Regions from separate parts of the Paenibacillus sp. BAC0078 genome, predicted to be linked through region 1. Evidence: riboswitches for the same ligand, from Rfam matches in the RefSeq annotation. Region 1 holds a riboswitch; the other holds the start of a gene.
What was found. A riboswitch is a leader RNA that binds a small molecule or an ion and turns the genes downstream of it on or off. The one in region 1 is predicted to bind glycine.

Region 2: another riboswitch for glycine. It lies ahead of gcvT (glycine cleavage system aminomethyltransferase GcvT); the one in region 1 lies ahead of ACX1DY_RS31000 (amino acid permease).

Annotation. Positions count from the first base shown of each region.
Region 1 covers NZ_JBTLRW010000037.1:4,230-8,595, forward strand. Annotated here, with positions in the region: gene ACX1DY_RS30995 (sporulation protein) at 54-827, shown strand; gene ACX1DY_RS31000 (amino acid permease) at 901-2,292, opposite strand; glycine riboswitch at 2,448-2,527, opposite strand; gene ACX1DY_RS31005 (MGDG synthase family glycosyltransferase) at 2,678-3,865, opposite strand; partial or broken gene ACX1DY_RS31010 (5-methyltetrahydropteroyltriglutamate--homocysteine methyltransferase) at 4,087-4,212, opposite strand; gene ACX1DY_RS31015 (AraC family transcriptional regulator) at 4,236-4,366, opposite strand, start outside.
Region 2 covers NZ_JBTLRW010000011.1:171,314-175,679, reverse strand. Annotated here, with positions in the region: gene ACX1DY_RS20615 (flagellar motor protein MotB) at 1-475, shown strand, start outside; gene gcvH (glycine cleavage system protein GcvH) at 817-1,209, opposite strand; glycine riboswitch at 1,393-1,489, shown strand; gene gcvT (glycine cleavage system aminomethyltransferase GcvT) at 1,677-2,801, shown strand; gene gcvPA (aminomethyl-transferring glycine dehydrogenase subunit GcvPA) at 2,798-4,150, shown strand; gene gcvPB (aminomethyl-transferring glycine dehydrogenase subunit GcvPB) at 4,147-4,366, shown strand, end outside.

The sequences.
Region 1 (4,366 bases):
TTATGCGTATCATTGGGTACGCAAAGAATAGAGAGGAGATATTTCCATTGTCCATGTTCAAACGTATGCTGGCGAGCGCCGGAATTGGTGCCGCCAAGGTTGATCTTATGCTTCATCAAGATACGGTGAGTGCCGGAGATACAATCACCGGTGTCGTTCAGATTCAAGGCGGCCGTGTGGATCAAAAGATTGATGATGTTTACGCTTTTGTCAAAACGCGTTATGTGAAAGAGTATAATGATTCAAAATCAAATGTCGAAGCAACTGTGGCCAAAATTTTGCTCGCTGAGAAATTCACCGTAGAAGCCAATCAAGTCTATGAGTTCCCTGTCTCCTTCCAGCTTCCGCCCTTTACCCCGGTGACAATGGGCAGAACGCCGGTGTGGATTCACACGGGTCTGGATATCAAGGAAGCGCTGGATCCAACCGATCAGGACCATCTGCAGGTAATGCCGCATCCCCATTCAGCTATTATTCTTGATGCAGCCGATCTGCTCGGATTTAGACTTCGTGAGGTAAGCTGTGAATATGCACCGCATTACGGCAAAACATTCGGAATGCCTTTTATCCAGGAATTCGAATTTGTCCCTACCTCCATGTTCCGTGGCCAGCTGGACGAACTCGAAGTCATCTTCTATCCGGATGAGGATGGCGTCGGCCTGCTGCTGCAGGTTGACCGCAAGGCACGCGGGCTCGCCGGCCTATTCGCAGAAGCTCTGGATGCGGATGAGAGCTTTGTAAAGCTGCGTTTTGACCGTAACGAGCTTGCTTCCGGAGCGCATTACATCGCTGACCGGCTGGCCGATACAATCCGCAAATACGCTTAAGCACGGAATAAATATAAAATGGCGGCATCAAGGAAGTTACTCCCTGTGCCGCCATTTTTCTTCGCCTTACATGTCAGGCATCTACGGATTGCTTGCTCTGCACTGAACCTGTATGGTCTACTTCCCGCTTTCTTTTATTCGTGGAATATAGAACAAATAGGAGAATAAACCATACAGGTGTCAACAATAAGGCCGGACGTGTATCTTTTGCAAATAGCATAATTATAAGGATGACCGCAAACAACGCCAGGACAACATAATTGATAAATGGGGTAAACGGTGCTTTAAATTTCGATTTTGCCTGTAATTCCGGCTTTGTTCTCTTATATCGTAAGTGGCAAATTAGAACGATACCCCAAACCCATATAAAACAGATAGCACTGATCGTTGTTACGATGCCAAAGGCTTGCTCTGGAATAAGCTTGCTCAAAAGAGCTCCCACGGATAGGACAAGCGTGGATGTCAATAATGCGCTGCTTGGTACATGATTTTTATTCAGTTTTGCAAAACTGGCTGGAGCCTGGTTATTCTTGCCCAAATTATATAGAATCCGGCTTGTTGAAAACATCCCGCTGTTACAAGCAGATGCGGCAGATGTTAATACGACAAAGTTAATAATTCCTGCGGCAACCGGTATCCCGACTAAGCTGAATGTTTTAACAAAAGGACTTTCTGACGGATTCAGCTCTGTCCACGGGTTAATGCATAATAGGGCGATAATTGCCCCAACGTAGAAGAACAGAATTCTTAAAGGAATCTTATTGATGGCCGAAGGAATATTTTTTTCCGGATTAGCTGTTTCCGCTGCCGATACCCCCACCAATTCCACACCAACAAAGGCAAACACAACCATCTGGAAGGAGAGCAGGAAACCCGAAATTCCGTTTGGAAATATTCCCCCATGTCCCCAAATATTTTTAAGTGAAACCGTTCCTGCATCTGTTTTGAAGCCGATCACCAGCAAAATAACCCCGATGGCAATTAATGCGAGGATAGTCACCACCTTGATTAGCGCAAACCAGAATTCCAGTTCCCCGAAATTTTTTACCGTTAATAGATTGAGCCCTAATAAAATGATTAAGCAGATGACTGCAGGTATCCATTGCGGGATATCAAACCAATATTGCACATATACCCCAACAGCGATGATATCAGCCATAGCCGTCATGATCCAGCAAAACCAATATGTCCATCCGGTGATAAACGCTGCCCGCGGTCCAAGATAATCTTCAGCAATGTCTGTAAAAGATTGATATCCTGCTTTAGACAACAAGAGCTCTCCCAGTGCCCTCATAACGAAAAAAACAGCGATACCCACAATTAAATAAGCAAAAATAATGGATGGCCCTGCCAGTTGAATAGCTTTACCCGATCCTAAAAACAGTCCGGTACCAATAGTGCCGCCAATTGCAATGAGCTGAACATGCCGATTCTCTAAGTCTCTCTTTAATTCTTGTTGTGCCAAGATTAGCTCCCCCTCAATATTTCTTTCATGTGAAAAAACGAACAAGTAATAATGCCAATAAAAAAAGAGATTGGATACGCTCCAATCTCCGGGTCATAAGAATAACAAATAATATATGCTATTCTGATTATTATCAGGATAACAAATAAATTATTCAGTACTCTTCTGTCCTTTTGCCTGAGATTGTGAACCCTTCGGCGCCGTGAATTTCCACGGTCTCTCCAGAAGCTGCTCCTGCTATAGTGTGATCCATAGCAATCATAGCTTGCTAACTATTCAGTTTTTAATGGTGTGCCGCTTTTAATTTTTTTCAATACTAAACCTAGTTAAATGTTTTGTCAACGATAATAAATACAATGGAACGAATCCGGTGCCGATGTATTTCTTAATTCGCCATTTGTCCGGCCAGTCGCGGCTCCTTCATCTGCTCACGATCCGGAACAGAGCCGGATGCTGGCTGCAGCAATTGCATTACCGTCTGTGCGCAGCGTTCCGGCTTGTAGACAGGCTGCGGATTCAGTCTTTTCACTTTCCCGTAGCCGCTGCTCCCCGCGCTTTCGCCCGCAATCCGGCGGAACCATATGTCCAAAGCATCCCCGGAGGCCAGCACTTCACCATATCCGCTTTTGACGAAATATTCGCAATTTTTTGTTTCCTGCCCGGGCAGGGACTCAAAAAACAGCATCGGCAGCCCCTTGGCCAGCCCTTCGGTACAGGTCATACCGCCCGGCTTGGTAATCAGCAGGTCGGATGCATCCATCCATTTGCTGATCTCGCGGGTAAACCCGAGCACGATGATGTTGGGATGGTCAAAACGGGGATCATTCCGCAGCTTGGCAGCCAGTTTAGCGTTGCTTCCCACGCAGCATACGATCTGCACACGCTCCCTCCAGGCGGCGAGCCTTGCGATGAAATCCTCTTTGAACAACAGTCCCCAGCCGCCCCCCATCACAAACACGGTAGGCATATCCTTGATGGCCAGTTCTTTTCTTACGACCTGTTTGTCACGGACGCTCCAGAAATCGGGGTGCACCGGAATGCCCGTCACCTGAACGGCTTCCGGCTTAATGCCGCGCTGGATCAGCAAAGCGCGCACTTCCGGCGCGGATACGAGGTAGCGGTCCACACCGGGCGTAATCCATGAACTGTGCGCATCATAATCGGTAATAACCGTGTAGAGCGGAATGTCCATGCCGGACCTCTTCAGCCTGGAAATGATCGCGCTAGGAATGGGGTGCGTACAGATGATCAGGTCGGGCTGCAACTGTTCTATGACCTGGGCCGTATGGTGATAGAACATTGTGTGCAGCGCCATCCAGGAGAAGCGTCCGACCGGCTTTTCATATTTCATGCGGTACATCATGCCGACCAGGGTCGGACTTGTATTCACGGTCGCGCGATATGCGGACAAAATCAAAGGAGCCGCCGTAGGATTTAAAAAGGACCCCAGCTCCATCACCTTCGTTCGAATGTTCCGGTCCATCTTTCTTAATCCGGCAGCCAGAGCGTAACCAGCCTGAGTATGACCGCTTCCGAATCCTTCCGAGAGAATCAGCACTCTTGTTTTGCGCATCGTTATCACCTGCTCCTTATTATCCGCCGCCAATCGGGCAGCCTTATTTTCCGTCAACCAACTCTTTTACAAGTTTATTCCTTCTGCAGCGCAAACAAAATGGTCTGCGGACCGGTCCTGCGGCTGGACTTAAGTCGGGGAGGAGGACAGAACGCACCTTTAGCCGTACGGATGATCATCCGTACGGCTAATATCGTGGTACTCTCCTGCCAGCTTATTGATTATTTCCAGATCTCTCCGGCAATTTCATTAATAAAAGCAAGCTTGCGCCACTGCTGCTCTTCTGTCAGATGGTTGCCTTCTTCCGTAGAAGCGAAGCCGCATTGCGGGCTCAGGCAGATCCGGCTGTCCGTTCGGTATCAAACTATGGTCATTCTTTTTTCGTAACAGGTATCCAAATCTCGCTTTTAAAGGTAGGCGATGTTACCTCCTTACTCTCATTCCATAAGATTTCGGGCCCTGGGGCTAATTCGTAATTTGAACAGGGGAACCATTCAGAAT
Region 2 (4,366 bases), on a different contig from region 1:
GCAGGAAGCGAAGCTGGCCGACCTTATGGGCGTCATCACCCAATATGTCAAAGACAATAACCTGGGCGACCAGATTTTTGTTGCGGATAAGCCGCAGGGCATCTTGATTACGCTCAGCAACCGTTTTCTGTTCGATGTCGGCAGAGCCGAGCTGAAGTCGCCCGCGCTTCCCGCGCTGCGGCAATTGTCCGGTCTCTTCCGCAACATTGGCGCCACCATCAGCATCGAAGGCCATACGGACAATACACCGGTATCGGCAGGCTCGCGGTATAATGATAACTGGGAGCTGTCCGGCGCCCGCGCCCTCTCCGTGCTGCGCTTCTTTCTCGACAGCGAGGGGCTGAATCCGGGCACTTTCCAATATGCCGGCTATGCGGATACTCGCCCTGCCGCCAGCAATGCTACCGCAGAGGGACGGCAGAAGAACCGCCGTGTTGAGATTACGGTGCTGCGGCAGCTTCAAGAGGGAGAATAGATTCGCCGAGGGATTGTACAGCCTCCTGCACCAGTGCCGATCTGCTATGGAAAGGCGTGAATTTTGTGCCGGCAGGAGGCGCGATTGCCTGTCTTAGCTCGGGTATTGGTCGATGCCCTGGATATAATCCCTATGGTGATATTCGCTATGATTGTCCTCACTTTTTTGCCGTTTTTTCGGCATATGCACCCACAGTTTTATTCCGAAATATTGGAGTTTCCTTCCTGAATACATAAGTAAAAAACGCACAAAAAGACAGACCTCACACATTAGTAACATCCGATGTGATATGAGGGATCTGTCTTTTTTATAAGCCGAAAACGGTACAGTTTACCGGGTCTTTATTCTCCAACCAGCTCACGGTAAGCCGCCGCATTCAGCAGACCGGATGCCGCATCTGCGAACTCGCCGGTGATTTCCAGCTCAAAAATCCATCCGCCGCCGTAAGGCTGGTCATTGATCAGCTCCGGGCTTCCTTCCAGCGCATCATTGATCTTGGTCACAGTCCCCGACACCGGGGAATATAGCTCGGACACCGTCTTGACAGATTCAATGCTGCCTACGCTGTCGCCTGCCGAAATTGCTGCGCCAACCTCAGGAAACTCCACAAATACGATATCGCCGAGCAGATGCTGGGCATGATCCGTAATCCCAACACGTACTACACGCCCTTCACCCTGCTGCGCCCATTCATGCTCTTCGCTGTACAGCAGGTTGTCTAGCACTTCACTCATTCCTAGCCGCCTCTTTTCCAAATTTGGAGTTGTAAATTTAGTTATAGACTAAGTTATCGCGCTGCTCAATGTCAATATAACTGACAGGAAAATAAATTTTGTCATCTTTTTGACGTTTTTTTGTTGACAGCAGAGTTGTATACCCGGTTTAATGGAGTCAGTAGAACACAATACGGTTTGCGAATGATGGCATAGGGAGAGACTGTCTCACAGGAGGACAGCGCCGAAGGAGTAAGCCCGGGAGGGTGAATCTCTCAGGCAAAAGGACCTTTGCCGGACGCATCTCTGGAGAGCTATCCGGACCTGCCAGGCAGTGTCACGGATCACCAACGGGGAAACCTGCGCACAAGTGCAGCAGGGTAACTCTCAGGTACAAAGGACAGAGCAGAAGGCTATTTATGCGGGTGCGCATATTTTGTCTTTCGTCTGTCCTTTTTTTGCGTGTAATCAGACAAAGGAGTGAGCACATGGATGCTTTGAAAAGAACACCTTTTTACGACCTCTACTCTGCCTACGAAGAATCCAGATGCATTGATTTCGGCGGCTGGGAGCTGCCGGTGCAGTTTACGGGAATCGTGAAGGAGCATGAGGCGGTCCGCCGGCAGGCCGGACTGTTCGATGTGTCGCATATGGGTGAATTCATGGTCAGCGGCAGCGGCTCGGAAGCTTTCCTGCAGCAAATGACCACGAACGATGTCAGCCGTCTTGCGGATGGCGCTGCGCAGTACACGCTGATGCTCTACCCGAGCGGCGGGGTTGTCGATGATTTGCTGGTATACCGTCTTGGGGAGGAACGTTACATGCTCGTCGTGAATGCCTCCAATATCGACAAGGATTTCCAGTGGCTGCAGGAGCATCTCACCGCTGAATTCTGCGGAGTCACCCTGAGCAATGTCTCGGATGAGACGCTGCTGCTCGCACTCCAGGGACCGCTCGCCGAAACGATCCTTGCTGAAGTAACCTCAGCTCCCCTGGCTGAGCTTAAGCCCTTTCACTTCATCGAGCGTGCCGAAGTGTGCGGCGTGGAGGTTCTGCTCTCCCGTACCGGCTATACCGGCGAGGATGGCTTCGAGCTGTACGCCCCGGTGGAAACGGCCGCGGTCCTATGGAACGGCCTGCTGGCGGCAGGTGCTCAGTACGGCCTGACTCCCGCAGGGCTTGGCGCACGTGATACACTTCGTTTCGAAGCGAAGCTGCCGCTGTACGGCCAGGAGCTGTCGGCGGACATTACGCCGCTGGAAGCAGGTGTCCAGTTCTTCGTGAAGCTGGACAAAGCCGATTTTATAGGCAAGGACGCGCTGCTGAAGCAGAAGGAAGCCGGGCTGCCCCGCCGCCTAATCGGCCTGGAAATGCTTGACCGTGGTATCCCGCGCTCACATTATCCGGTCTACGCGGACGGAGTGAAGATCGGTGAAGTCACCACAGGCACACAGTCGCCAACGCTGAAACGTAATCTGGGCCTGGCCCTGCTGGATGCCGCCTACACAGAGATTGGAACGGAAGTGTACGTGGAGATTCGCGGCAAGCAGCTTAAAGCGACCGTGGTCAAAGCGCCATTTTATAAAAAGAGCCAAGGAGTGAAGCCGCAATGAAGCACCGTTATCTGCCGATGACCGAACAGGACCGCAAGGAGATGATGGAGACTGTCGGGATTCAGTCCGTGGAGGAGCTGTTCGCCGATATCCCGAAGAGCGTCCGCTATGAAGGCACGCTGCCGATGTCAGAGGCGCTTGATGAATATGCGCTGCTGCGCCATATGAAAGAGCTGTCCGATAAGAATGCCAGCTCCGACACCCACACCAGCTTCCTTGGCGCAGGGCTGTATGACCACCATATCCCCGTTGTTATTAATCATGTTATTTCCCGCTCTGAATTTTATACCGCCTATACGCCTTACCAGCCGGAGATCAGCCAGGGCGAGCTGCAGGCGATCTTCGAGTTCCAGTCCTATATCTGCGAATTAACCGGCATGAAGGTGGCAAATGCCAGCATGTACGATGGCGCCACCGCCTTCTCGGAAGCCGCAGTTCTGGCTGCCGGTGCGACCAAACGCAAAAAACTCGTCGTCTCCCGCACCGTTCACCCGGAAGCACGGCAGGTACTGCGCACCTCTGCGGGGGCCTGGGGCCTTGATGTCGTAGAAGTTGACTACAAAGACGGTGTAACGGATCAGGCCAAGCTCGCCACAGCGATTGATGGCGATACTGCCGCCGTCCTGGTGCAGTCGCCGAACTTTTTCGGCGCGATCGAGGATCTCGGGGCGATTGAACCGCTGATCCATGCCGTCAAAGGCCTGTTCGTGGTCAGCGCCAATCCGCTGGCACTTGGCATTCTCGAAACACCGGGCAAGCTCGGCGCCGACATCGTAGTCGGTGATGCACAGCCGCTGGGCATTCCAGCTTCGCTTGGCGGTCCAACCTGCGGCTTCTTCGCCGTAGCCGAGCACCTGATGCGCCGCATGCCGGGCCGGATCGTCGGCCAGACTGTAGACCGCAGCGGCAAACGTGGCTTCGTGCTGACCTTGCAGGCCCGGGAACAGCATATCCGCCGTGAGAAGGCCACTTCGAACATTTGCTCCAACCAGGCGCTGCTTGCGCTGTGCGCTTCCGTCTATCTGTCCGTCATGGGCAAGGAAGGCATGCGCGAGGTTGGCGAACTGAATGTACGCAAGAGCCATTATGCCGCAGACAAGCTCGGGGAATTAACCGGTGCAGCCCCTGCCTTCACCGCACCGTTCTTCAATGAATTTGTCCTGAGGCTTCCCGAAGGCAGCAACGTCAGCGAGATTAACTCCAGACTGCTGAAGGAAGGCTACCTTGGAGGCTATGATCTGGGCCGGGATTATCCCGAGCTGTCCGGACATATGCTGGTTGCCGTAACGGAGAAAAGAAGCAAAACGGAAATCGACCAATTCGCTAGCGTACTGGAGGGCTGTATATGAAACCGGAACAAAGTCTGATCTTTGAGCTTAGCCGCTCTGGCCGCTCAGCCTATTCCCTGCCGCAGTGCGATGTTCCACAGGAAGAGGGCATGGATGCGCTGATTCCCGCCGGCCTGCTGCGCAGCGAGCCGGTAGTCTTGCCGGAGGTATCGGAAGTGGATGTGATCCGCCACTATACCGCGCTGTCCCGCCGCAACTTCGGCGTAGACAATGGCT